Linked DNA regions of Spartinivicinus marinus. The protein of the gene in region 1 interacts with the protein of each later gene in a pairwise test. Links are inferred from orthologs where the notes say so. Each region holds a gene or a part of one and is shown on either strand. Other genes may lie near its edges.

What was found. The genes of interacting proteins can lie anywhere in the genome.
Region 2: the proteins of ftsA (region 1) and OQE68_RS18540 interact in binary tests that used the Escherichia coli proteins (3 or more experiments, as listed by UniProt). The link is inferred for Spartinivicinus marinus from one-to-one orthologs.

Annotation. Positions count from the first base shown.
Region 1 is NZ_JAPJZK010000001.1:4,269,314-4,273,099, reverse strand. The notes cover bases 1-2,984. They hold ftsA (cell division protein FtsA), read right to left. Parts: upstream 2,120-2,984; coding sequence 881-2,119; downstream 1-880. Other genes in these bases: OQE68_RS19155 (cell division protein FtsQ/DivIB), read right to left, coding at 2,297-2,984; ftsZ (cell division protein FtsZ), read right to left, coding at 1-812. Outside these bases: more of OQE68_RS19155, read right to left, coding at 2,985-3,109; OQE68_RS19150 (D-alanine--D-alanine ligase), read right to left, coding at 3,124-3,786. UniProt on the Escherichia coli protein: Essential cell division protein that assists in the assembly of the Z ring. May serve as the principal membrane anchor for the Z ring.
Region 2 is NZ_JAPJZK010000001.1:4,077,034-4,080,969, reverse strand. The notes cover bases 12-2,974. They hold OQE68_RS18540 (rod shape-determining protein), read right to left. Parts: upstream 2,031-2,974; coding sequence 993-2,030; downstream 12-992. Other genes in these bases: gatA (Asp-tRNA(Asn)/Glu-tRNA(Gln) amidotransferase subunit GatA), read left to right, coding at 2,958-2,974; gatC (Asp-tRNA(Asn)/Glu-tRNA(Gln) amidotransferase subunit GatC), read left to right, coding at 2,586-2,873; mreC (rod shape-determining protein MreC), read right to left, coding at 12-809. In the rest of the region: more of mreC, read right to left, coding at 1-11; more of gatA, read left to right, coding at 2,975-3,936. UniProt on the Escherichia coli protein: Forms membrane-associated dynamic filaments that are essential for cell shape determination. Acts by regulating cell wall synthesis and cell elongation, and thus cell shape.

The DNA of each region.
Region 1 (3,786 bases):
AGATCTAATCCTGCTGTAATATTAACCAGTATTCCACGAGCGCCGTGTAAATTTACATCCTCTAAAAGTGGGCTGCGAATTGCCACTTCAGCTGCTTCTACTGCTCGATTAGAACCTGTCGCAGAACCTGTTCCCATCATTGCCATGCCCATTTCAGACATTACTGTGCGTACATCTGCAAAATCAACGTTAATCATTCCCGGACGAATAATTAGATCAGCAATACCTTGCACTGCACCAAGTAATACATCATTTGCCGCACTAAATGCTGATAATAAACTGGCATCTTTTCCTAACACAGGTAGCAATTTTTCATTAGGGATTGTGATTAAAGAATCAACATTTTCTGCTAATTCTTTGATCCCTTCATCAGCCACAATCATCCGCTTACGTCCTTCAAAAGGGAATGGCCTAGTGACGACTGCCACGGTTAAAATACCCATTTCTTTAGCAACTTGCGCAACAACTGGAGCTGCACCTGTACCTGTACCACCACCCATACCGGCTGTGATAAATACCATATCAGCGCCATTTAGCACTTCTTCAATGCGCTCGCGATCTTCAAGTGCCGCTTCACGGCCAACGTCAGGATTAGCGCCTGCACCCAATCCTTTAGTCACACCAGTTCCTAATTGCAGAACCGTTTTTGCCGCCAAGTTTTTTAACGCTTGTGCATCTGTATTCGCACAGATAAAATCAACACCATCGACGTGCTTATTTAACATGTGGTTGACAGCATTGCCACCTCCGCCGCCCACACCGACAACTTTAATGACCGCGTTTTGCGGCACATTATCAACCAACTCAAACATAACCCTCTCCTTTCTCTCAACTATCTACTACTATTCAATTTAATTTGTATTATTTATCGTTACTCCTGTTAAAAGTTTCCTTGAAACCAATGTTTCATCCGGCTAAAGATATTTACTTTAGCGGCAGATCTTACAGGCATGGCAACACTACCTTCTTTTTGATGCTGTAACCCATAATGTAACAACCCGACACCTGTCGAGAAGATAGGATTTTTTACCACATCAGAAAGTCCTTTAATATCCGTAGGCATGCCTAACCTAACGGGCATATGAAAAATTTCTTCAGCCAACTCCACAACACCCTCCATTTTGGCAGTACCGCCAGTCAAAACGATGCCAGCAGGAATCAGCTCTTCAAAACCACTACGTCTAAGCGCCCCTTGCACTAGGGTAAATAATTCTTCGTAACGGGGCTCAACCACTTCTGCCAGTGCTTGTCTTGATAAATCCCGTGGTGGGCGGTCACCCACACTAGGTACTTTTATTAACTCTTCTGCCCTTGCTAACTGAGTAAGTGCACAAGCGTATTTAATTTTAATTTCTTCCGCATGCTGAGTAGGCGTGCGAAGCGCCATCGCGATGTCATTCGTTACTTGGTCACCAGCAATAGGGATTACTTCAGTATGCCGAATCGAGCCACTAGTAAATACGGCAATATCTGTGGTTCCTCCACCAATATCTACCAGACAAACCCCTAGCTCTTTTTCATCTTCAGTTAGCACTGAGTAACTAGAAGCCAGCTGTTCCAAAATAATATCTTCTACCTCTAAATTGCAGCGCTTGACACATTTTTCAATATTTTGTGCTGCATTCACTGCGCAGGTAACCAGATGAACTTTTGCTTCCAGCCGAACGCCTGACATTCCCAGAGGTTCTTTAACACCTTCCTGGGTATCCACTACATATTCTTGAGGCAAGATATGTAGAATTTTCTGATCCGCAGGAATAGCAACCGCCTGAGCCGCATCAATAACCCGATCGACATCAGCTGGGGATACTTCTCGATCTCGAATGGCCACAATACCATGGGAATTCAAACTACTAATGTGACTACCAGCGATACCTGCATATACCGAGTGAATCTGACAGCCAGCCATTAATTCAGCTTCTTCTATCGCTCGCTGAATGGACTGAACAGTAGACTCGATATTTACAACAACGCCTTTTTTCAGCCCACGAGATGGATGAGCACCAATGCCGACCACTTTCAACGTACCATCATCAGCCACTTCACCTACTATAGCGACCACTTTAGATGTACCAATGTCTAGACCGACTATCATTTTTCCGTCTTGAGACGTTGCCATTCGAAAACCTTCCTACCCATTACACTTCAAGTGAAGTAATACCTTTGCGCCGTCTTATCTATACGCGATTGGTATATAAAATTTACACCCCATACTTGTTTATACCCTTGCAACTCTTTTCCTTGCAGCAGCATTCCAGATTACTGCTTTTCAAATCACTGGTTGCCTGTAATAGCATTAGCTTTTTAACTCACTAGTTTTCCACATCACTGCTACGCCGCTGCTATAACGTACATCAACTGATTTAATCAGCTCCTTTTTTCCTACTAGCTGCGCTTTGTAAACTTTAACAAATCGCTGTATTTTCTTAACCACATCATCCCTGCCAACCAACACACGAAAATGATCCGTTACAAATACCAGGGCCCCTCTTGAGCTGACATTTAGCTGTTTAATTGACATCCCTAATGGCCGAATAAGTTGCGCTATTTTATGATATTGAGCCATAACCTGCTGTTCTGTTCCGACAGGCCCTGTTAACTTTGGTAAGCTTTTTAACCCTGTCAACTTTTCAGGCTTAAACCGGTTTCCTTTGTTACTTAACAGCTCATCATCATTCCAGCGTGCAACTGCTATATGTTCAACTATTTTTACCTGAATTTGATCTGGCCACACTCGTCGTAAAGCCACAGTCTCAATCCAAGGTATTTTCTCTAAATCTGTTTGCAAACCAATTAAGTCAATATTAAAAAAACGACTACTTAGGTAGGGCTCTACTAGTTGTTGTACACTTGCCTTTTGTAATGCAGCAAACTGACCTTCAACCTGTACCCGTTTTACTGGCTGGTTAAAATAATCAGTCAGTTTTGGCCAACACCAGACACCTAAACCAATAAAACACGCCACTAAAGATAATTTTAGAAAGCTCCCAAGCAACCTGCTCCATTTTATTGACTTTTTTTGCGTTTGCTTTTTTTTACTTGCTCCTCGACGTTTTGCTTGTTTACGATTTATACCGTTATTGTCGCGTAACCGCACAGGGTACATCATTATTGCCTATGAATCTATTGCGCTTGCGCTGTAGCCAGGATTTCTAACACTAATTTCGAAAAACTATAGCCATCCTCTTTAGCAGCCATTGGCACCAAACTATGATCAGTCATACCTGGTACAGTGTTTACTTCTAAAACCCAAAAATCACCTGCCTGATCTTGCATAACATCTACACGCCCCCACCCTTTACACCCTAAACTTTCAAAAGCCTCTAATGCCAGTTTTTTCAGTTCATGTTGCTTTCTAGATGATAAATTACAGGGACAAATATATTGCGTATCGTTGGCAATATATTTGGCTTCATAGTCATAAAATGTTCGATCAGTTTTTAACTCAATAGGTGGCAGTGCCCGCTCATTTAAAATGGCAACCGTAAATTCAGCACCGGTTATCCAGGGCTCCGCTAAAACATCATCATCAAACTGCAGCGCAGTGGCTAAAGCAGCTGGAAAGTCTTCAGCAGTATTCACTTTAGTAATTCCAATACTGGAGCCTTCTTTAGCAGGCTTTAGGACACAAGGAAAAGCAACCTTAGGTGATAACTCAGTTGTTTGCTGGCTTTTTTGAAACAGTTGAAACACAGGTGTTGGTAAGCCTAATCCCTGCCAAAGTAATTTCGACCGATATTTATCCATCGCAAATGCTGAAGCCATTACACCACTACCTGTATAGGG
Region 2 (3,936 bases), 190 kb from region 1 along the record:
TCTAACTTTGCAGAAGGTCTTACTTTGATGATGGCAAAAGGTTTGCCAGGGTCGTGGATAACCTGGATCACTTTACCCACTGGATAGCCTACCGGAAAACGCTGCCCTAGGCCTGAACTGACTAGAATATCACCTTCACGGATATCAGCAGTATCCGGCACATGGCGTAGTAGCAGCTCATCCAATTTACCTGTGCCTGCAGCAATGGCACGAGCACCGTTACGATTCACTTGAACAGGCACACTATGATTAGCATCGGTAATAAGCAGAATACGGCTGGAAAAAGGGCTGACGGAAATAACTTGCCCCATCAAACCACTGGCATCCAGTAAAGGCTGTCCAACAAAAACTCCATCTGTCGAGCCTTTATTAACAATAACCTGGTGAGCATAAGGGTCGGGATCTACCCCCACTAGCTCCGCAATCAGAACTCGCTCATCAAGGAGTTTTGAGGAATTCAGTAATTCTCGTAAACGGATATTTTGTGCCGTGAGTGCCGCGAGCTTCTGAAGGCGACGCTCCAGTAGCAAGTTTTTCGCTTCTAACTTCGCGTTTTCTAAAATAAGTTCTTTGCGAGTTTTCAGGGCGTCATCAGCCATCCCCCACATTTGTGCAGGAAGATCAGCCACCCACTGCACAGGTGTAGCGACTACGGTCAGCCAGGCTCTCACTTTGTTAAGGCCATTGTCCAGGCCATCAAACCGCTGCTCAGAAAGCATCAAGCCTAATGACAACACAATAAAAAACAGCAGCTGTGCGGTGAGAGATTGTTGCTTAGAAAATATTCGCTTAATTGGTGACTCCCACATTTTGTCTTTTAACTACATTGGAGACTGTTACCTTAAAAAGCCAATACCTTTAATTAAGAATTAAGCTACAACAGTCTCCTACCTACTGAATAGGTTGCAAGACCATAAAAAAATCTGTCTTGCAATGTTGAATACCTTATCAATTAGACTCACTTAAGCTCTAGTAAGTCCTATTGGTTTTGACTACTCAGTAGATAAAAGATCAAATGCATGGCGTTCCATTATTTCTAGTGCTCGTCCTCCCCCTCGGGCCACACAGGTCAGAGGATCTTCAGCCACCACCACAGGCAACCCAGTTTCTTCACTCAGCAGGCGCTCCAAACCTTTTAGTAACGCACCACCGCCTGTCAGAACCATACCTCGCTCTGCAATGTCGGAAGCGAGTTCAGGTGGTGATTGCTCTAGTGCACTTTTCACTGACTGCACAATGGCTGCTAAAGATTCCTGAAGTGCTTCCAGAATCTCATTACTATTAAGGGTAAAACTGCGAGGTACCCCTTCTGCCAGATTACGGCCTCTTACATCAATTTCGCGCAGTTCATCACCTGGGTAGGCACAGGCAATTTCTTGTTTAATTCTTTCTGCCGTGGCATCACCGATCAGGCTGCCATAGTTACGACGAACATAAGTGACTATGGCTTCATCAAAGCGGTCACCCCCCACCCGGACTGACTCCGAATAAACAATCCCGCTTAGCGAAATAATAGCTATTTCAGTGGTTCCCCCACCGATATCCACAACCATTGAGCCATGGGCTTCTTCAACAGGTAGGCCAGCACCAATGGCTGCAGCCATTGGTTCTTCTATTAAATACACTTCACGAGCACCCGCACCTAGCGCTGACTCACGAATGGCCCGCCGCTCAACTTGAGTCGACTTGCAAGGCACACATACCAACACCCGTGGGCTTGGCTGAATAAAACTGTTTTCGTGTACCTTATTAATAAAATGCTGGAGCATTTTTTCAGTGACACTAAAGTCAGCGATCACTCCGTCTTTCATAGGCCGGATAGCTGTGATATTACCAGGGGTTCTACCCAGCATTCGCTTCGCCTCAGTACCCACTGCGGCAACCGTTTTCTGACTACCATGATGACGAATAGCCACCACCGAAGGTTCGTTTAACACGATCCCTTTATCTCTAACATAAATCAGGGTATTAGCAGTACCTAAGTCAATTGACAGGTCACTTGAAAAAAATCCCCGTAGTTTCTTGAGCATGCGTGGTATTCTTCCCAACAAACAAAGAATGTGAATATGGTTGCAGTGTTTTACACAAGCGCATTGATTAGCTGTAACTTAATAATAAAGATCAGTGCAACCGGCCAACAAAACAGTTTACGCTTTATATCTAAACTTGCTATCTACCTAATCTCAGCCACCTTTTAATAAGCTGACTCTCAGTAAAAAGCACCTAACTAATAAGTCAAATAAATAAGATTGACTGTGGTTTTTATTCATAATCTTGCAAATTGCTGCAAACTCTAACAACCGCGCTTACATAGAGCAAGTTAAGAAGCTATCTCATAGTAAACTATTATACCCTTAGTTAAGGGCAAGCCTGTCAGTTAACACCAACTTCGTTACTTGCTACAGCCATAACTAATGCATTGTGTCTTACTTATACTGTAGTCTAACCTTTTAATTGATTGACAAAAATCTGTCTTCTATTTCTATTTTTTTATTTACTATCTCTCGTTCAATCACTCACAAGCGCTTGAGATTGTCACTGCAAACCCCTACATTTGCAGTTTGGCTTTTAGTTGGAGAGCACCCATGGCCCTTGATCAAACCGATGTTGAAAAAATAGCCCACCTGGCACGCATTGCTATCGACCAGCAAGATATTGCCAATACTACTGAAGGGTTAACCCAAATTTTAACCATGATCGACCAAATGCAGGCTGCTGATACTGATAATGTAGAGCCTTTGGCTCACCCACTGGAGATGGAACAACGGCTGCGCGCAGATGCAGTCACCGAAACCAACCAGCGGGAAACCTTTCAGGCCATTGCCCCTGCTACTGAAAACGGCTTGTATTTGGTACCTAAGGTTATTGAGTAATCAAGTCCGTCAGCAAAAACTATCACCTTGCCGCACAAACACCTGTATTAGGACCTGTACAATCCAATAGGACCTGTAATTACCATGCAAAACAAAACTGTAGCGCAACTGGCAGCTGGTCTTGCCAAAGGCGAATTTTCCAGTGTTGAACTAACCCAGCATTACTTGAACCAGATTAAGCAGTTCGATAATCAGCTGAATAGTTTTATCAGTATCACGGAAGACCAGGCGCTAACTGCAGCCAAAGCAGCCGACAATTGCCGTGCAAATAATAATGCAGGCCTATTAACCGGCGTCCCTATTGCTCATAAGGACATTTTTTGTACAAATGGCATTAAAACAACCTGCGGCTCTAAAATGCTCTCTAACTTTATTGCCCCTTATGAGTCAACTGTCTCACAAAAGTTCCAAGACGCAGGTTGTGTTATGTTGGGTAAAACCAATATGGATGAGTTTGCCATGGGCTCTTCCAACGAAACCAGTTACTTTGGTGCAGTCAAGAACCCTTGGCAATTAGACTCTACTCCTGGCGGCTCATCAGGTGGTTCGGCTGCAGCCGTTGCTGCCCGGTTGGCACCTGCAGCCACAGGCACAGATACGGGCGGCTCCATTCGCCAACCTGCTGCCTTATGTGGCATTACCGGATTAAAACCCACCTATGGTCGTGTATCTCGTTGGGGCATGATTGCCTTTGCTTCAAGCCTTGATCAAGCTGGCCCAATCACCCAAACCGCCGAAGATGCCGCCTTGTTAATGAATATCATGGCAGGGTTTGATGAAAAAGACTCAACCTGTGCCAATGAGCCCGTACCAGATTATACAGCCACGCTTAACGACAGTATTGCTGGGCTGAAAATAGGCTTGCCTAAAGAATATTTTTCTGCCGATTTAGATAGCCAGATCGCCGCTAATGTAGAGCAGGCCATTAAAGAACTGGAAAAGTTGGGTGCAACAGTTAAAGAAATCAGTTTGGCTAATTCTCACCTGGCATTACCCGCTTATTATGTCATTGCCCCAGCGGAGTGCTCTTCCAATTTATCCCGTTTTGATGGTGTACGATTTG